One region of the Pseudarthrobacter raffinosi genome, then DNA from elsewhere that is predicted to be linked to it. Evidence: riboswitches for the same ligand, from Rfam matches in the RefSeq annotation. Region 1 holds a riboswitch; the other holds the start of a gene.
The links. A riboswitch is a leader RNA that binds a small molecule or an ion and turns the genes downstream of it on or off. The one in region 1 is predicted to bind cyclic di-AMP.
Positions count from the first base shown of each region.

Region 2: linked by a shared signal. The riboswitch ahead of NG697_RS21245 (M23 family metallopeptidase) and the one ahead of NG697_RS07515 (aggregation-promoting factor C-terminal-like domain-containing protein) in region 1 are both predicted to bind cyclic di-AMP.

Region 1 covers NZ_JAMXBG010000006.1:16,561-28,775, forward strand. The annotation lists gene NG697_RS07470 (sugar ABC transporter ATP-binding protein) at 70-777, shown strand; gene NG697_RS07475 (YhgE/Pip family protein) at 774-2,810, shown strand; gene NG697_RS07480 (TetR/AcrR family transcriptional regulator) at 2,924-3,538, shown strand; gene NG697_RS07485 (EamA family transporter) at 4,082-5,110, opposite strand; gene NG697_RS07490 (LysR family transcriptional regulator) at 5,183-6,163, shown strand; gene NG697_RS07495 (SixA phosphatase family protein) at 6,141-6,668, opposite strand; gene NG697_RS07500 (winged helix-turn-helix domain-containing protein) at 7,022-7,888, opposite strand; gene NG697_RS07505 (response regulator transcription factor) at 8,508-9,248, shown strand; gene NG697_RS07510 (sensor histidine kinase) at 9,256-10,809, shown strand; cyclic di-AMP (ydaO/yuaA leader) riboswitch at 10,909-11,061, shown strand; gene NG697_RS07515 (aggregation-promoting factor C-terminal-like domain-containing protein) at 11,067-11,795, shown strand; gene NG697_RS07520 (HAD-IA family hydrolase) at 11,866-12,215, opposite strand, start outside.
Region 2 covers NZ_JAMXBG010000033.1:1,012-8,959, forward strand. The annotation lists gene NG697_RS20365 (ferritin-like domain-containing protein) at 1-310, shown strand, start outside; gene NG697_RS20370 (thioredoxin-like domain-containing protein) at 1,033-1,668, opposite strand; gene NG697_RS20375 (DUF305 domain-containing protein) at 1,695-2,381, opposite strand; gene NG697_RS20380 (DUF4396 domain-containing protein) at 2,569-3,330, opposite strand; gene NG697_RS20385 (bifunctional copper resistance protein CopD/cytochrome c oxidase assembly protein) at 3,700-5,673, opposite strand; gene NG697_RS21245 (M23 family metallopeptidase) at 5,862-6,707, opposite strand; cyclic di-AMP (ydaO/yuaA leader) riboswitch at 6,711-6,905, opposite strand; gene merT (mercuric ion transporter MerT) at 7,058-7,369, shown strand; gene NG697_RS20400 (TlpA family protein disulfide reductase) at 7,489-7,948, shown strand, end outside.

The sequences.
Region 1 (12,215 bases):
CTCACTATTTGAACTGACCAGTCAGTTCAGTTAGGCTGAAGGTGGACATACACCGTCGAAAGGCCATTTTTGCTCTCCGTACAGCAGCTCCTTGTGAAGGGCCGGCGCGACGATTTGCTTCCGCCCACCTCTCTGCGGGTCGGCCGGGGTGAGCTCCTCCTCGTCACCGCCGAACGCCAGGACCAGCGGACAGCCCTTGCCCTGACCATCAGCGGGCGCATGAAACCCACTGGCGGCCGGATGTCCTGGGACGCCAACGAACGCACCAAATCCCTCCGCCTCGCGAGCGCCCTGGTGGATTCCCCCAACGTGAATGAGCCCGAGCAGCACCTCAGTGTCCGGGACCTTGTCACCGAGGACCTCGCCCTGATTCCCCGCCGCTACCGCGGCGCGCTGCTGAGCAAGCCCTGGCTCAAAGTCAACAGTTTCGAGGACATCGCGGACCTGTGGACGGAGCAGCTGGCGCCGGACCGGCGCATTGAACTGCTGACGGCCCTGGCCCTCGCCAACCCGCACACGGACCTCCTGGTGGTGGACTCCCCCGACAGGCACGGTGCCCACGCTGCGGACTGGCTCCCGCGGCTTGAGGAGCTGGCGTACGACGCCGGCCGGCCGCTCGCCGTCGTCGTCACCGTTACTGCCCTCCCGGCAGGGTGGACGGGACCGGCCACGGTGATCGGTAACGCCGTCCCGGACGTGGACGAAGCCCCCGATGCGCCGACTCTCACAGACGAAGAAACCGAATCCCTCTTACTCGAAACCGAGGATGCCAAGTGACCGTGCTGCGGCTGGCCCGTTCCGAACTCAAGCGGATGACCGGCGGGTTGCTGCCGAAGCTGACCATCCTGGCCCTGATCATGGTGCCGCTCCTGTACGGGGCCGTGTACCTGTACGCCAACTGGAATCCCTACGGGAACCTGAACCAGATCGAGGCCGCCCTGGTGGTGGAAGACACCGGCGCCACGTCCAGCGACGGCACCGAGCTCCAGGCGGGCAAGAAGGTGGCGGACGGCCTGGTGGAGGGGAACGTCTTCAACTGGCAGGCGGTCCCCTCGGCGGCCGAGGCCGACGCAGGGGTCAGCAGCGGCAAGTACGCGTTTGCACTGAAAATCCCGGCAGAATTCTCCACAAACCTGGTCTCGCCCGGCAGCTTCGATTCGGCCAGCCAGGCGATGCTGAACGTCACCACCAACGATGCCAACAACTACCTGCTGAGCACCATCGTGGACAAGCTGACCACCGCGGTGCACACAACGGTGGCCAAGGAAGTGGGTGAAGAGACGGCGAACCAGCTGCTCACCGGCTTCGGCACCATCCACGCCCAGATGCTCAAGGCCGCAGACGGCGCCGGGCAGCTGACGGACGGCATGGCCAACCTCCGCGACGGGACGGTCACCCTGCATACGGGCACCAGCGAGCTCAGCGCAGGAGCCGGTGAGCTGTACAACGGCCAGCTGAAATTGCGGGACGGGGCCAATCAGCTGACCGACGGCGCCGGGCAGCTCAGCAGCGGGCTCTCCGTCCTGAAGGACAGCACCGCCACGCTGCCCACCGACACCCGGACGCTGGCCAACGGCGCGGCCCAGGTTGCCGCGGGGAACGCCCAGCTCAATACCAAGGTCCAGGACGTCGTCACGCAGCTTGATGCCGCGGACCAAGGACTCCGGACGCGCGTGATCGAATCGAATGCCCGCCTGGTCGCCTCCGAAGTGATCACCCAGGTGCAGGCAGACAAAATCCTGGCCGACTTCGATACGGTGGCAGCCTCCAGCCCCGTAGCCGCGGCGAAAACCCGGATCCAGGCCGACGCCACCCAGATCCAGCAGCTCGCGGACGGCTCCGAAGCCGTGAGCGTCGGCGCAGCTCAGCTGGCCACGGCCACCCCTGCGCTGAAGGACGCCATTATTCAGGCTTCCGGTGGCGCTGACCAGCTCCACACCGGGGCGGCCACGCTGGCCACCGGCGAGCAGACTGCGCTCGACGGCGCCGGACGCCTCGCGGAAGGGGCGCAAACGCTCGACGCCGGTGCGGGGCAGCTGGAAGCCGGGGCCGGCACTGCCGCTGACGGCTCACGGACGCTGACCGACGAAATTGCCAAGGGAGCCGGGCAGGTGCCCAACCCGGACGATTCGCAGAAGAGTAGCCTCTCAGAGGTGATTGCCGATCCCGTTGCGGTCAGCAATGTCTCCCAGGCAAAGGCGGACTCCTACGGCGCGGGGCTGGCACCGTTCTTCCTGACGCTCGCCTTGTGGATCGGCATCTTCATGCTGGTCCAGGCGATGCGGCCCATCACCCAGCGGGCCCTGGCGTCGAACGCCCCGGCCTGGAAAATCGCCGTCGGCGGCTGGCTTCCGTTCCTTGCCGTTTCGGTGGTGCAGGCTAGCCTGCTGACCCTCGTGGTGAACCTGGCGTTGGGCCTCAACCCCGCGCATCCGGTGCTGATGTGGCTGTTTATGCTGGCCGCGGCCATGGCCTTCAGCGCCATCATCCAAGGCATCGTGGCGCTGCTGGGGTCACCCGGCAAGCTGGTGGTGCTGATCCTGCTGGTGCTACAGCTGGTGTCCTCGGGCGGCACGTTCCCCTGGCAGACCACCCCGCAGCCTCTCCATGTTGTCCACGAAATCCTGCCCATGGGCTACGTGGTCACGGGCATGCGGCACCTCATCTACGGCGCGGACCTGTCCGGGATCGTGCCCACTGTCCTGGGGCTGCTCGGCTACACGTTGCTGGGCGCGGCGATGTCCACGTTTGCTGTCCGGAAGCATAAGTACTGGACACTCAAAACGCTCAAACCGGAGATCGCGGTATGAGCCCGCCCGCGCCGGGATCTGGGGTGCACGATCCTGGCGTGCCTGAGCCTGGGGTGCACGAGCCTGGCGTGCATGATCCTGGCGTGCATGATCCCGTGGGGCACGATCCCGCCATGCACGGTCCCGCCGAGAAGAAACTCCGCCCGGCCCGGACCAATGCCACCCGGCAGAAGCTCTTCGACGCGTCCATGGAGCTGATCGGCCAGCGTGGCGCAGCGGGTGTCACTGTGGACGAGATCGCCGCGGCGGCGGGCGTCTCCAAGGGCACTGTCTACTACAACTTCGGCAGCAAGTCGGACCTGATCGCGCAGCTGCTGCGGCACGGCGTGGAAATCCTGAAGGCACGCCTGCTTAGCGAGGCCGGGCATCCCGGGGCCGATCCACTGGTGGCCATGGAGGCAATGATCGGCCAGGCCATGGATTTTATGGACGATTACCCGTCCTTCGCCCGTTTGTGGGTGAGCGAAAACTGGCGGACTCCCAGCGAATGGCGGGACACGTTCGCGGTGCTCCGGTCTGAACTCCTGGCGGTCATCGGCGCGGCCATAGAGAACGTGGCTGCCGTCTATCCGGTGGACCAAACGGTCTCGCGGGGCAGCCTCGAAACGGCGATCTTTGGCGCCTGTTTTGTGGTGGGGCTTGACCGGCAGACCTACAACCCGGAACGCACCCGTGACCAAAGCGTTGCAGCAATCATGGCCATCATGCGCGGCTATGTCGTGAAGTAGCAGGATGATTGGACACATGCGCCACATGGGTAACAGCGGGAAGTTCGCCGTGATCGCGGCCGTCGCCGCCTTGGGCATGCTGGTGCTCACCGCCATCACCTTGGAAGAGGCCGTGATGGTCACGTTCCTGGCCCTGGTTACGCTGGCCTATGTTGCGGCCGTGGCGGAGGTACTGGCCCGGGGGCGCCACTTTGTATTGGTTGCCACGGCTGTGGGATCCAGCCTCACCATTGCCTTCTCCCTGGCCTTCGTCAGCACCTGGGAGCTGGCCTTCGCCGAGCAGTCGTCGATCTTCGGCACACCGCTCCCCACCGGGGATCCGGACAACTACTTCTACTGGGGTGGGGCCTCAGCGGTGGCCACGCTAGCGGTCCTGTTCCTTGGCGCAGTCTGGCCGGCGGGCAGGCGGTTGGGGACTGCCAAACGGAGGCCCTCGCCAGCCAAGCGGCGGCCCGCTTCCGGCACTGGCCGCACTGCTGCGCGGCGCCCGGCAACCGGAGCCACCGCGGCCCGGGGCGCGGCACCCCGGGGTGCCGCCACCGGTCAGCGCGCGTCAGGCTCCCGCGCGCCAGCCCGGATGCCAGCCTCAGCAGCCAAGCGGCCGTCGTCGTCCGCCTCCCCGGTCCGCAAACCGGCACCCAAACCGGGCACCAAGACGGGCGCCAAACCGGCGCCCCGCCGCTGACCGCGCCGCAGAACCTGCCGGCCCCGGCCGGCGAGCACGGCAGTCGCCACCCCGCCCAGGAGGAGCAATCCGCCAGCCAGTTCCGCCGGCGTGGGCACCTCCCCCAACGCCAGCCAGGCCGCGCTCATGCCCACCACGGGCACCAGCAGGGTAAAGGGCACCACGGCCGACGACGGATAGCTGGCCAGGAGCCGGTTCCAGATCCCATACCCCACCAGAGACGCGAAAATGGCTGTGTATAGCGCACTCAGGATCGTGGCCGGCTGGAGGTCTGCCAGCGTGCCGAACACCGCGTCCGGCCCGTCCACCAGCAGCGACAGCCCGGCTAGTGGCAGCGGAACCACTGCGCCGGACCAGACCACCAGCCCCAGCCCGGAGGCGGCCTTGGCCTTCCGCGCAGCGACGTTACCGGCCGCCCAGGACAGCGCGGCTCCCAGGACGATGATGAGCGGGAGCACCGGCGCCACGGCACTGCGGCCGACGGCCACTACGGCCAGCCCCGCAACGCCAAGAACGACGCCGGCCAGTTGGCTCCGGCTGGGGCGCTCGCGCAGGAACCCGGCGGCCAGGAGGACGGTGAGGAGCACCTGGGCCTGGAGGACCAGGGAGGCGAGGCCTGCCGGCATGCCCAGCGCCATGGCGAGGTAGAGGAGGCCGAACTGGCCCGCGCTCATAAAGACGCCGACGCCGATAATCGCCTTCCAGCTGACGTCAGGCTTCCTGATGAAGAAGATCCAGGGGAAGACCACCAAGAGGAACCGCATGGCCACAAACAGCAGCGGGGGAACCTCACGGCCGTTCGCATGCAGGCCGAAGTCGATGGCCACGAAGTTCAGGCCCCAGAGAACGGCGACCAAGGCAGCGAGGACGGAGTGTCGGAGATTCACGGTCCCACTCTTGCAGAACGGCAGATGAAGCACCAGCGTTGAATTCCGCGTCGAATCATGTACGTTTGCTTCATGATTGAGATTGGTTCGCTGCGGGCACTGGCGGCGATTGAACAGCACGGTTCGGTCATAGCGGCGTCGGAGGTGATGGGCTTCAGCCCGTCGGCCGTCTCCCAGCAGATCAAGAAGCTGGAGAAGCAGACCGGGTTCCCCGTCCTGGAACGCCGCGGCCGCGGGGTGCTGCTGACCGAGCGGGGGCTCACCCTGGCAGCGTACGGCCGGCGCATCCTATCGGAGCTCGAGGAACTGGAATCCACCCTGTTGGCGGATCCGGCCAAGCCCACCGGGCACCTCAGGGTTGTTTCCTTTTCCACTGCCTGCCGGGGCCTCGTGGGGCCACTGCTGGGACGGTTGGCTTCGTCCGGAGCGGACCTGGACCTCAGCGTGCTGGCCGAGGACCCGCGGGAAGCCGTGGCGCGGGTGGCCAACGGGGAGGCGGACCTGGGTGTGGTCCACAACTGGAACTCCGTCCCGCTGGTCATACCGGAGCACATGACCCTCGAATGGCTGTGCGAGGACGTTGCGGACGTCCTGGTGCACCGCGACCATCCCCTGGCAGTATGCGGCCAGGTGGAACCGGCGGACCTGGTGGACGAATGCTGGATCAGCACGCCGCACGGAGCCATCTGCAACGAGGCGCTGCTGAGGATCTTCGCCGACCTTGGCCGGGTGCCGGACATCAGGGTCTACGATCCAGACTTCGCAACCCACCTCGCACTGGTGGAGCAGGGAGCCGTGGTGGCGCTGGTCCCCCGCCTCGGCCGGCCCGCACTGCCTGCGGACGTCGTCGCCCTGCCCCTGGTCAACCCCACGCAGGTCAGGCAGGTGGGCATCGTGTACCGCCGCACCATGGCGGCCAGCCCGGGCATCCAGCACGTCGCCGGACTGCTGCGGGAGGTCGCCGGTTCCCTTGGGGTCAGCGAGTCCCATGAGGTCGGTAGGTCCCATGGGGTCACTGGATCCCGTGGCGTTAGTGGGCTCGCGGGACTTTGAACTTGGTCAGCCGGGCGTCCTGCCCGTCCAGCTCGGCCCAGGATTTTTCCGTTTCCAGCACCGTGAGGGCGCTGGTGGGGTAACGTGTGGCGGCGTCCATGTAGGCGTCGTGGTTTGAGTCCCGTGAGGCCAGGTGCATGGCGAGGTCCTGGACGCCAGGCATATGCGAGATGAGCATCAGCGTGGTGACGGTGTCAGGCACGTGGTTGACCACGGCGAGCATCCGCAGCGCAGAGGCGGCGTAGAGGCCGTCCTCAAGTTTCGGCGTCGGGGCCTTGTCCCCCAGTTCTGAGCACACCCAGGTGCAGGTCTGGCGGGTGCGGAGCGCACTGGAACACAGGATGAAGTCCGGGAGGATGCCGTGTTTGACCAGCCACTTGCCGGCAAGAGGCGCCTCGCGGTGCCCCCGTTCCTCAAGCGGGCGCTCATGATCCGCCACACCGCCGGGCCAGTCGGACTTGGCGTGCCGCATGATCACCAAGCGTTTGATGTGGTGGTCGCTCATCCCCCAAGCCTAGACCCGCAAGACCCACGGCGCCGCCCGTCACGCCCAGCGGACTGTTGGCCGCACCAACAGTCCCGGCCCGCGGAATGACGGGCCAGAGCCGCGGTCAGGACGCCAAAAGCATGCTCCCCGTGACACCCCGGCTGGGCCGCACCGCCGTCGAACCATAGCCGCGGAGGCCAACACTCGCGAGCACGGACGCACGAAAGCGGCATTTCGCGTAGTGCCGCATCGCCGGGGCCCACGCCGCCAGGGTTCCCTGGCCGAGCTTGCGAGGCGAGGGAGGCGGTGGGGAGGAACGAAGGAGGTGTCTAAGGCACGGCGAAATGCCGCTTTGGTGCGTCGCTGAAGGGCTAGATCGAGTATTCCGGAGCGGCCCAGACAATAACTTCGGGGTGCTCGTAGAAGCGGTAGCCCTGGCCGCGGACGGTACGGACGGTGTTGGCGAGGCGGCCCAGCTTGGAGCGGAGACGGCGGATGTGGACGTCGATGGTGCGTTCGTTGGGGACTTCCTCGGCGTTGCGCCACAGGCCCTCAAGCAGTTCATCGCGGCCAACCGTGCGGGTGCCGTTTTCCACCAGGTAGTTCAGGAGTTCGAATTCCTTGAAGGTCAGGTTCAGGGATTCGCCGTCAAGGTGGACTTCGCGGCGGGCGAGGTCGATCAGGACGCCGGACGGGCGCGGGTCCTGAGGCTGCTGCAGCCGGGCAGTCTCGGTGCGCTTCTGCGCGTTCACGGTGGGGTCACCAAAGGTGGAACGGACGACGTCGAGCGCGGAACCGGGGGTGCCGGCCGGGGCCACGGCCACGGCCGCGTAGCTTTCAGCACCAGTCACGAGTGACTGTGCGTAAGCGCGGATTTCCTGGGCAAGCTTGGCAATGGAGGTTCCGGCAGCCGCTGCGGTCTCCTCGTTGATGCCCATGTAGAGGACAAATCCGCGGGCCACGGTGTCATTGGCGACCGGGCGGACAGCGTTGGGTCCCGCGATAACCGGAGTGGGCGCGGTCAGCGGCGCGGCTTCGGCAGGCTGGACCGCGCGGAGCTGTCCGTAGGAACTGGGGTTGTAGCCCTGGGGTGCGTAGCCGGGAGCAGGAAAGCTGGCTCCGGGGGCAGCCGGGGCGAATGCCGGTCGGGCACCGAACCCCTGGCGGAGGCCGGAAGCCTGGCCGGCCTTGCCTGCGTTACGGACGGAGATGTGGACGTATCCAGATGCAACTGACATGAATGCTTACCTCAATGTGAATGGCCGTCATCGCGGCTCGAATGCTGGTTGTCCCCGCAATGAAATCTGGGGATGGCGCCCTACGCTGGGCTGGGGGCGAATGCCTAAGAACTTCGCGGGGTCTGAAGATCAGGCGTGCATTCGACAACAGCGCATGTCGGCAGCAGCGGATGTGCTGGGCCAATATTCTGCGGCTGCAGGTGCTGTTGAGTTCTTGTTCACAATTGAAAGTGTGCAACGTAACAATGAGAACTTGCAAGTAACAATGGGTGCAACGTTCCGCATACTGAGACAAAATGCAGATTTGTGTTACAGATCACCATTCTGATTTGGCGGCAAAATAGGAGTTGTTGTCCGCCAAGGGTGCGCAAATGGCCCTCTCCGGCGAACAATGTTCGCCCTTTCGCCATACCAAGACCTTGAAATTCACCGGCCAATGACTTGCCGAGATTCCCTGCTGGGTTTTGCCGCCTGTCCAGCGGAGAAGGCGGCCGCCTGCGGATGGTCGGCGTCCCGCCCGGCCACCCAGATCGCCCATCCAGCTCGCTAGGCTGGGATTCACAGCGTGCGCACAGGAACCCCATAGCGCGGGCTAACCGATTGATCGGAGAGTTGTCCCATGGCCACTTCGCACTCCATGACCAACAACCTTCCGCAACTGACCCACCCGGACGGCTCCCCCATCCGAGCCTTGGTGGTTGACGACGAGCCCAGCCTTTCCGAGCTCATGAGCATGGGGCTGCGCATGGTCGGCTGGCATGTTGCCGTGGCTTCGGATGGCCCGGAGGCCGTCAAGCTTGCCAAGGAGTTCCGCCCGGACGTCCTGGTGCTGGACGTGATGCTGCCAGGGTTCGACGGCGTTGAGTTGCTGGGCAGGATCCGTGCCTTCGCGCCCGAGGTACCTGCGCTTTTCCTGACTGCCAAGGACGCTGTCCAGGACAGGATCGTGGGCCTGGCGGCCGGCGGGGACGACTACGTGACCAAGCCGTTCAGCATGGAAGAGGTCCTGCTGCGGCTGCACCGCCTTGTCCAGCGCTCCGGCGTTGCCGCGATGGACACTGCCGAACTTGCGGTGGGCGATCTTGTCCTCAACATCGACACCCGCGAAGTGACCCGTGCGGGCGACGCCCTCCAGCTCACCGCCACCCAGTTCGAGCTGCTCCGGTACCTCATGGAGAACCCCAAACGCGTCATCAGCAAAGCCCAGATCCTGGACCGCGTCTGGAACTACGACTTCGGCGGCCAGGCCAACATTGTGGAGCTCTACATCTCCTACCTGCGCAAGAAAGTGGATGCAGTGCACCCGCCCATGATCCATACCGTGCGGGGCGCCGGCTACGTCATCAAGCCGGCTGAGTAGCAGCTCGATGTCCTCGCCGCGAGCAACCCCAGCGCCAGCCCGGAGCTGGCTGAAACCGGACACCTGGCATCTGCGCACGCGCCTGATCCTGTTGGCCATGGCCCTGCTGGTGGCCATCTGCGGCGCCGTGGGGCTGTTCAGTTACGCCTCCATGGATTCCTTTCTCACCGGGCAGCTGGATGAACAGCTGAGCCAGGCCGCCAAACGGTCGAACGATCCGGGCCGCCCGCCCCTGGGCGGATTCAACGGCAGGCCGGACCCGCTTGACTCCCGCGGGCAGAGTGTCGGAACGCTGAATGCGCGGATCCTGGACGGCCAGATCCCCAGTGGCGGTTTCCTGGACTCGGACACCACGCGTCTGGCCCTCGACGCCGAAGACAAGCAGACCCTGCTGGCGCTGACGCGGAACGGCCTTCCCGTGAACCGCTCGCTGTCCAACGGGGATTACCGGATTGTGGCCGTGGAAACCGGCTACGGCGATGTCCTTGTCACGGGCCTTCCGCTCGCTGCCAAGGAGAGTACTTTGGCATCGCTGGTCTGGACTTTTGTGTTCGTTTCCCTGGGCGGCCTGGCGCTGATCGGACTGGCAGGAACTGTGCTGATCCGGCGCACCATGAAGCCGCTGGAGCAGCTTTCCGAGGTTGCAACCCGTGTGGCCAGGCTGCCGCTGGACGCGGGCGAGGTGGCACTCGCGGTGCGCGTCCCGCCGTCGAACTCCAATCCCGGAACCGAAGTGGGCAGCGTAGGGCACGCCCTCAATCTCATGCTGGACAACGTCGCCAGCGCACTCGAGGCGCGGCAGCGGAGCGAGACCAAGGTGCGGCAGTTCGTAGCCGATGCTTCCCATGAGCTGCGCACGCCGCTGACTGCCATCCGCGGGTACACGGAGCTGATGCGGATGACCGAGAGCTTCACGCCGGACGGCCGGAAATCCCTGGCCCGGGTCCAAAGCCAGTCCGAACGCATGACCACCCTGGTGGAGGATCTGCTCCTGCTCGCCCGGCTCGATGAGGGCCAGCCCCTGAAGCTCAGCGAAGTTGACCTCACACAACTCGTGATCGAAACCGTCAGTGACGAGAAGGTCATCGCCCCGGACCACCACTGGCGCCTTGAACTGCCTGACCAGCCGCTCGCCGTCACGGGTGATGCGTCCCAACTGCGTCAGGTGCTTGTCAACCTGCTATCCAATGCGCGCAAGCACACGCCGCCGGGGACCACCGTGGTCACCGCTGTCACGAAGTCTGCCAATGGCGACGCAGCGGTGACGGTAACGGACGACGGCGGGGGCATCCCTGCGGAACTCGTTGACCACGTTTTCTCCCGGTTTGCCCGCGCAGACGCGGCGCGCAAGGGTACAGCGCCGGCCTCGGGCGCCGGGGCCTCCGAAGGCACTAGTGGCTTGGGCCTGTCCATTGTCCAGTCGATCATGGAGGCCCACGGCGGTAGCGTGGAGGTGACATCGCGGGCCGGACGGACCGAGGTCGCGTTACTCTTCCCTACCGGCGCGCTCGCGCGACCCACTGACGCCCGGGCCCAGCAAGGCGACACACCGTCGTCGTGATTCCTGTTACCAAAATGTGACTTAAGCGTCCAGCTCCTGTAGCGTCGATGACGTGTGGTTCCCGTTGGGCCGCATATCCGGATGACGCCAAGCTCTGCCGCTTCCCGGATTCCGTTTTCAGAGGCAGAGGCGGGGGACCCACCGTCCCGGGCACCAAGTGCCCTTTGGGGTTAAGCCAACACGTGATTGTGCCGTGTGGCCGGATGCCCTCATCCGAACCCGACAGCTAACTCCGCAGGTGTGAGAGGCGATCCATCATGTCTGAATTCAAGGTACAAACGCGCCCGCAGGGCGACACAAAGTCCGACAGCCACCGCAAGCAGTCCCGCTTCGGTGCAGCTATGTCCCCACTGTCCAAGGCGGCCCGGATTCCCTCCGTGGGCCAGCGCGTCGCGGTGTTCGCGACGGCATGCGCCCTGCTGGTCGGCGTCAGCGCCGCAGCACACGCTTCCGAGTCTGCGTCGCTTGCGGCCAGCGCGGACCAGGCCGCCGAAGAAGCCAGCGCCCAGTCGAAGCTGAGCTTCGAGGCAGCCGAGATCCAGCCCCCGGCCTCCCCGGAAGCTGCGCCGGCCGAGATCAACGTCGCGCCCCAGGCCGCCGAACCGGCACCTGCCCCGGCCCCGGAGCCCGCTCCGGCCCCGGCTCCGGAACCTGCACCCACGCCCGTTGTGGCCGTCAACGACCCCGCAGGAGCGCAGGCCTACGCTGCTGGCCAGCTGGCGACGTACGGCTGGTCCGCTGACCAGATGCAGTGCCTGCAGACGCTGTGGACCAAGGAATCCGAATGGACCACCACGGCCACCAACGCCAGCAGCGGCGCGTACGGCATCGTCCAGTCATTGCCCGCTGAGAAGATGGCGAGCGCCGGCGCGGACTACGTCACCAACTACCGCACGCAGATCAACTGGGGCCTGAACTACATCCAGGAGCGCTACCAGTCACCGTGCGGCGCGCTGAACTTCCACCTGTCGCACAACTGGTACTAGGCCGACTGAGCCTCGCCGGCAGCCGCGGCGCTGAGCTGCGCCGGCGGATTACGAAGGTGATCCGCCGGCGTCAAAGCCGGAAAGAAATGAGTTGCCGTCCCGCGGCGTCCGTTTCCACGGAGGCGGTTACGGCGCGGTAATCCGCGATATGCAGCACGCCTGCCGGCAATTCGCCCGCATTCGGACCCACGGCCACCGTCCGGATACCCGCAGCAACGCCTGCCGCGATTCCGGCGGGCGCATCCTCGAACACCACGGCGTCCTCCGGTTCCACGCCCAGCAGCCCGGCGGCCATCAGATAGCCCTCCGGGTGCGGCTTGCCCCGTGTGACCAGGTCCGCCGTCACGGCCGTGGCCGGCATGTCCAGCCCGGCAGCGTCCATGCGGATGTCCGCCAGGGTCCTGTCCGCTGAAGTCACCA
Region 2 (7,948 bases), on a different contig from region 1:
CGGGATCCTTGCCGTGGAGGCTTACCACGCGGGCATCATCAGAACCACCATGTACGCCCGGGACCTACAGAAACCGGCGCAGGCCATCTCGAACGCCCGCGACAGCCTGGACGGAACATCGGACCTCGATCAGGGCATCGGAACAGTCAAGGAAGCCAACCTCGTGCCGGCCGACGCCAACGCTCTCGCGTTCAGCCGTACCCCCGCGCAAGTCCTGAACATCGCCTACCTGACCCCGGAATCGGTCAAATCCGGCGGGTTCTTCCCCGCCGGCGTCAACGGAAAGCTCAACACGAGCGGCGGCAGCTGAGGCGCATTCAACCTGAGACGATAAGCCGCCGCGGACGTCAACGGGGGCGGGCAAGAGCATGTCGTCAGTCGGGCAGCTGATCATGGGCCGCTGAGCCCTTTTCCGTAGGGACCGGCGTCGGCCGGGCATTATGATGCGTCCGTCATCGGTCTCGGCTCGATGATTGGCCCAGAGCATGATCCCGGTCGTCGCCCTGCCCGGGCCAGGGTCAGGTCTCCTGGTCGGGGCTGATCGTAGCGGCCCTGATCGCACCCCTTCCACCACTGTCTGTGACGCTCGACGTCCTCACATGTTCGCAACAGTGACCATCCTGCGCCTGGTCAGGCTAACGGGGAAATGTCGATCCGGCCGGGCCAGACACGGCCCACCGTGCTCCATCACAGCGCCGCTCGCGCACCATACGCCTGTCCGGGGCTGTGACAGGTACGGCCGCGTCGAAGGCGGTGCGTTCCGGATGCCCGGCAGGGACGTCCGGGCACCGCCGCCGTTCTCATGAATCTGGCCCGATGGTACTTTCCCTGGCACAGGATGACCTGAAGCACGGCCGGATGCAGGACACTGGGATGGCCGCCGCGCTTCCTCATCGCCTCCCGGCAGGGTTGGGTTTCATTCTCTGTGTCATCTGCAGGACAGGGCCGGAGCCTTGCGGCGCGCATCGCAGCCATAGGTCCGGCCGCCTGTATCACTGGATGGCAGGGCTGCCCGGCTGCGCCGTGTTGCTGTCAGCCGTCGACACCGCCGGTGCAGACGGCGCCGGGTTCAGGGGCCTGGGGGCTCTGCCGGTATTTCTTGATGAAGGTGGCGATGCGTTCGTCGCTGCTGCTGTCCACCGAGAGCTGTTTACCCCAGGCGGTTGCGGTAACGGGCGAGGCCTGGTCGGTGACCGGGCTGAGCAGGAGGTAATCCTGGGCACCGGCCAGTGAGGTCAGTTCGGCAACCTGGTCCTTGGGGAGGTCCTGCCGGTAGGAAAGCCAGACGGCCCCGTGTTCAAGGGAATGCACCGCCCGGGTCGGTTCGACCGGGGCGGTGTAGATGCCGCAGTTCGTCCATACGGGTGCGTGGTCACCGCCGGTCGGCGGGTTCCGGGGGTAGCTGACGGGCCCGCTGATGTGGTTTCTGGACTGGTCGGGGAAGTCCTGGACGCCTTCGACCGGCCGGGCGGCCTCAGCCTTGGCGGTCTCCTGTTTTTGGACTTCGCCGACGACGACGAAGGCGGTGGCAGCGATGATGGAGGCGACGACGACGCCGCCGGTTCCGTAGATCAACCAGGCCTTGCGCCCGTCGGCCGCGCGTTGTTTAGCCCGCATTGCCTTGACAAGGGCTTTTCGGTCTTCGGCGCTCATCCTGGGTGACGGCATCTGTGTTCTCGCTTTCCTTAGGGCGGTCAGAGGCTGCGGCGCAGCTCTTGGAGGGCGGTGATTTCGGCGGTCTGGGCGTCCACGATCAGGGCCGCGAAATCCCGTACCGTCGAGGTCTCAGCCAGGCGTACTCCGGCAGAGGCCATGGCGACGCCGCCCTGGTGGTGGCGGATCATCAGTTCTGTGAACAGCCGGTCTGCCTCGGCGCCAGAGGACCGGCGCAGCGCCTGCATCTGTTCTGGGGTGGCCATGCCCTCCATCGCGCCGTCAGCGCCGCCGGCGCCACCCTGCGAGGCATGCGGCGAGCTTCCGTGACCGCCGGCCCCTGAGTCCATCCACGCCATGGGCGGAATCGGGCGTGCCTGCGACAGCCCCCAGTCCTGCAGCCAGGCGTACATCTGCCCATTCTGGTGCTGCTGACTGGTGGCCACGTCGTAAGCGACAGCCCGGATCTCCTCGCTGTTGGACCTGTCACGGATCAGCAGGGCCATCTCGACAGCCTGCGCGTGGTGTGCCTGCATGTCCCGGGCAAACCCGGCGTCCGCGCCCGTATCCGACACGGGCCGCGGCGTGGCGGACGACCAGCCAATACCGAAAAAAATCAGCGCAGTAAGGATAACAACAGCAATGGAACCAAGCCACATATATCCGGCCGGGAGCCGGGGAATAACCGGTCCGACGCCCTCCGGCGGGACTGCTGATGAAAGCGGCATCGGGAATCCTTCGGGTGTCAACGTCCGCTAAGACGTTCGTTCTACGGTGCTGGCCGTCGGCGAATCCCCAACGTCACATGAGTTGGTGTTGGATGCAATCGACGGGTTGGGCGGAAAGGGGAAATCCCCTTTCCGCGCCCTCATATCCATGCTAACCAGCCCGCGGGCACACGCCCCTGATGGTCGATCAGTTACCGCGACCGCTGAAAGCGGGAATGGCTGCCTCAAGGACCGGGTCCTTGACCCCCCGCTGGATCAGCCATCGGGCGGCCGGGTAGGCAGTGGCGAATCCGAGGATGTTTCCGATCCCCATCAGGAAAAGGAAAGTCACGTCGGTGGGTGCGGGCATGAACATCCCGAAGTGCAGGAGGATCATCCATCCGCCCATGCCGATGTCAAAGGCCAGTACTGTCACCGTCGCCGCCAGGAAGGCAGCACCTGTGCCCTTCCTGGCCTGAGGCTCGCCCCAGATAGGGGATGCAAAACGCTCGAAGAAGAACAGGATCGCGATCGCAAGTAGGGCGATCACGATGATCAGCACCCAGAGTTTGATTCCGGCGATGGTGAGGCCGCTGGCGATTACCAGGGGAACACCAATGACGTGCGCCACCGTGGCCGCTGCTCCGCCGGGAGTTCCGGCGGTCAGCGCCTTCAACGACAGGCGTTGTTCAGGAAGCGCCCCGTTTTCCTGCTGCCATTTCGGGCTGCCTGCGCGGCCCAGCCGGTAGTAGGCCCACAGAGCGAAGGGCCCGAGGTACAGGGCCGTAATGGGCCATACGATCTCCATCATGCGTTCGCTTTGGCGATAACGCCGCACGTACACGTCATATAAAACGACGGCCGCCGATAGAACTCCCACTGCGACATAGATCCAAGCGACGGGCGTCAGCCACTCAGGGATGGCGGATTCCATGGCCATCATTTCTGCGGGGTCATTGTGCATACTCATACAGGTTCCTTCGCAATAACTGTCGATTCGGGGTGGCCGGCGGGCTCTCTTCCCATAGGCGAGGGCGAAGTACTACCCTGCATAGGACATGCGGCAATACTATCCTACATAGGAGAAGGAGAAACCTGAAACGGTGACTGTTGCGCCCGTTGCCTGGTGACCGCGAGGATGACCAGGGAGACGATCACAGCAGCGGCTGCGGACCAGGCGCCGCCGATGATGGGGGTTTGTGCCTGACGTTTGCCTGCGCGCGTTTGACTTCGGCAAGCTTCGCCGCTGTCTTGGCCGCCCGCTGCTGTTTGACGGTAGGTACTTCACCCGGGGCGGGCGGGGACTTGGGTTTGCTCGGGGTCGGGAGTGTTTGCATGGTCAGGAGTGCTGGGGGTTGGCATTCGAATCGTTCCTTTGCTGTTGCGTGTCCTGGGCCGTGGCCTGTCCGTTTATTCGGTCCGGCATCAGGTGGTCCGGCTGGCGCTTGCGGGAGAGGGTGATGAGGATTGCTGAGAGGGCGCAGGCGAGGAGCAGGATGTTCCCGGCGAGGTGTTGGTCAGCGGCGGCGGAGGGTTCCCATGTCCGTCCGAGACCTGTGAACCATTCCTGTTCAATTCCTGCAGGGTTTAGGAACCGGAGGCCTGCCGCTCCAATTGCTGCTGATGTTGCGGCGAGGGCAGCGTGCCAGTGTTCCGGGGATCCTGGTGTTTCATTGCGGGACTGGAGGGCTTTGGCGAAGAGAAGGCCGGCGGCGAGGAAGAGTACCAGGCTGGTTTCGTGGGCCAGATGTTCGCGGAGGCTCAGTTTAAGGGCAGGTGTCAGGTAGAACAGGACGGTCAGGGATCCCAGCGTTAGTCCGGCAAGCAGCGGCCCTGGTTTGGCGGCCGTGCGTGCGAGCCACAGAATGCCTTCCCTCGGTCCGATGCTGCCGTCGTTCCGTTCCGGCAACACCGTCAGGGCCAGCTTCAAGGGCCGTGCAGCTGTAAGCAGCCACGGTATCGGCAGGGCCACGGCCATGGTTCCGGCGGCGTGGGCGCTGAGCAGGACGGGGCCGTACACGGCGGGAGGGCCGGAGGTGATAAAGGTCAGCAGTATCAGGGCGCTGAACCAGCTGAGCAGGCAGCGCTTTGGCCAGACGGCGCGGGTACGCGTGTATGCGCGTCCGTAGAACAGCGCCGCGAGAAGTGCTGCGGTGATCCAGAGCCAGTCTGGCCGCCATTGGATGAACCACGTGCTGGCGTCCGGTTCGGGAGGCAGCAGGTATCCGGTGAGGATTTGGGCCGGGGTTGCTTCCGGGTCCGGTTCCAAAGGAACCGGTGAGGGGCTGCGGGCCAGGGCGACCGCGAGGCCCATGACGGCGCCCATGATGAGCAGTTCGACCGCAAGGACCCGCCACAGCAGACGGGGCAGGAGGCCGGGAACAGCCAGTGAGGGAATGACCCGGTACCGGTGAATGAGGCCCAACAGCCCGAGGAACAGGGTTGCAGCCGTCTTGGACAGGAGCAGAGCACCGTAGGCGGAGACCATCCCGTCGATACTGCCGAGCCGGTAGAGGGCACTGATGGTTCCCGCGGTCACCACCAGGGCAAAACTGAGGCCGGCGAGGACGGAAAAGCGTCGGAGGACGGTTTGTGCTGCGGCATGGTCTGTTCCCGGGCGGGTGAGAGCGGGGATGGCGGCGGCCAGTGCAATGATTCCTCCGACCCATAGGGTTCCTGCCGCCACGTGAAGGCCAAGGGCATTGCTGGCACCGATGTGGTCAGCGCTGCCTGCGGCGTGGCCGATCGCTGCGGTGGCGGGGATGATGCTTGAAAGCGCGAGCACGGCGGTAGCCAGGAGCAGGCCTGCCGAGGACACGGCGACGACCAGCATACTGACCAGAACGGCGATGATCAGGATGGCCAGCCGGGCCCGGCCCGCTGCGACGTCGGTGACGAACAGTCCGAGCTGGTCGGTGAAGTCGGCGTCCCCGCTCAGGGGCTGGCCTGCAATATCGGCATACGTCAGCAGGAGAACCGCCGTCGCGGCCACCACCCACACGCCGGCCGCCCATGCTGCTACTCTCAGGGTCGCCTTAATTGCACGATTCCCCTGGGCGCCTTGGTTCCTGGGCAGGATAGCGGCCGCGAAGATCAGAGCGCCGGCGACGGCGGCCAATGCCAGGTGATGCACGGCAAGAACCGGTGGCAGGCCCCAACGCACGATTGCCCCGGGATCCGACAGCAAACGTTCCTGGCCGGCACCGGAGTAGGCCACACCGGCCAGGGCCGCCAGGACGGCCGCGGCAAGACCGCCTGCAGTCCACACCGCTGCCACCGGGCCGGGAGGCCTCTTGCGCAACGCCACTTTCATTCCTGCTGTTCCTTCCATACCTTCCGGGTGAGTGCATCCTCTGGTGCCGCCGGTCAGGGCCAGCCCCGCATCCGGGAGTGTGCCGCAAAAGTGCGGAGGGGCCTGGCAGTCATCGGGCCTCGCGGTCGGGAACGATCACCGCGTCCCGGCATGAGCAGGACCGGGAAGACCCGCTGCCGGAGGCCTTGTTACAGCCAGGCTGAGGGATCGACCGTCTGGCCGTTAACGATGACTTCGAAGTGGAGGTGGCAGCCGGTGGAGTTTCCGGTTGTGCCGGCAATCCCGATCCGCGCGCCGGTTTCAACGGCTTGGTTTATCCGCACTCCGATCGTTTCGAGGTGGTTGTAGGTGGTTTGGAGGCCGTTCCCATGGTCAATGACAATACGGTTGCCGCCGCCGTAGGGGCTGAATCCGGCTTCGATGACAGTCCCCTTGCCGGCGCTGAAGACTTCCGTGCCGCATCCGGCGGCGAAATCCTGGCCCGTGTGCAGTTCACCTGCCGCTCCGGTCAGTGGATTGGCCCGGTATCCGAACGGTGAATTGAGCACCGGATCTAAAACGGGGGAGCTGAGCCTGGCTCCGGCCGGTGGAACTCGTTGTCCGGAGGCCTGCGCTTTGGACGCCTCTACCATTTGGGGGGACGCGGCTTCTGCGGCGGACTTCTCCTGTGGCGAAGCAGCGGGTGCCAGGCTGGGAGGGGCCGGGGGCGCCGGGTTGGTGGTCACCTCCGTGCGCCCAAAGTCCAGCTGTGCACCGGCTGTGGCAGTCACGGGCGCAGGCGCGGCCGGCGCTGAAGTTCCTGCTGCCGCTTGGGGGCCGGTGTGGGTCTGAGGGGTGGCCGCGTGCGCGGAGGCCAGGGACGCTGTCAGGGCCACGCCGGAAGCGACGACTGCCAGGGCGATACTGCGTCCGCGGTGGCGGGGTGATGCGTCAGGGGCCGGTTCGGCGCGGCGGCGCCCGCGGGCGGGCCTGGTGGTGGCGGGCGGATGTGTGCCGGGCACAGGGGAGTACCCGGCAGGGGTGTGGATGTTCACAAAATGTCCTTCTGCCGGCGCCTGCGGGGTTAGCTGTCGGATTCGGGTCAGGAACAATAACCCGGCCCCTGCCCGCGTGCACCTTGACATGGCTGCATAGCGGTTCAGGGGCTTCACCCCAAGACGGCCAGAGGGCCGTCGCTGATGGGTTCCCCACCTCTGCCAGGTGAACTTGAACGGGCCGGGCAGCTGGCAGAGTTCGGCGCGCCGCCCGGGAAACGCCCTGTTGATGGCATTTCCTTACCAGTATTGACCTTCCACTATGGAGGAAGGTCAATACTGGGTGTACGAGCCTGACCACCCAATCGCCCGTTCCGGCCCCTTACGGCGGAGCGTTGAAAGGAACGACTGTGTCAACTACTTCCAAGGTCCAGAGCCGGACAGGGCTGGCCGTCGGCGGCTTTGTCCTGCTGCATGTGCTGTGCTGCGGGCTGCCGCTGCTGATCGCGGCCGGAGCACTGGGTGCAGCCGGCTCATTCCTGGGCAATCCGTGGGTCATCCTTGCCGCTGTGGCCCTGGCTGCGGTTGTACTGCTCTGGGCGCTCCGGCGCCGCCGGCCGGACGTATCGGGTGGGGTGGAGGACTGCTGCGCACCCGCCGCCTCCGCGTCCGACCAGGATCGCAACGCAGGCAGGACCACGCAGCCCACCGGCGGCCGGTGATCGACAGTCACCCTGGCAACAGGGCCGGGGACCGGGGGCCGCGGAGGTGGCCTTCATGGCAGACGGTTCTGGCGCTGCTGCTTGCCGGTGCCGCAGCAGTAACCCTGTTCGCATCGTTCATGTCCTCCTCTGCACCGCAGGCGGACCAGGCCGGAGAGGGCCCGGCGCCGGCGGCAGCAGCCACGTTTACCGCCCTGACAAGCCAAGGGGAAAAGGTGCCGGTGCCGGGCGGATCGAAACCGAGCGTGCTCTTTTTCTTCTCCATTGAGTGCGGCGCCTGCGGACCGGGAACCCGGGTACTCGCAGAGGTCCAGAACAGCTCACCTGCTGCCGTGAACTATGTCGCCGTGGACATTGCACCGTACGAAACGGCCGAGGAAATCAAAGAATTCCTGGCCGGGAACAACGCCTCCTCCCTGGCCTTTGCCTCTGACTCCGGGACACAGCTCATCACCGCCTACCAGATAAACCAGGTAAGCACCGCTGTGGTCCTGGACGCTGCCGGCCGGGAGGTCTTCCGCGCAGTGGAGCCAGACGCGGCGGAACTGCGGACGGCACTGGCTGCCGCGGGAGCCGGTT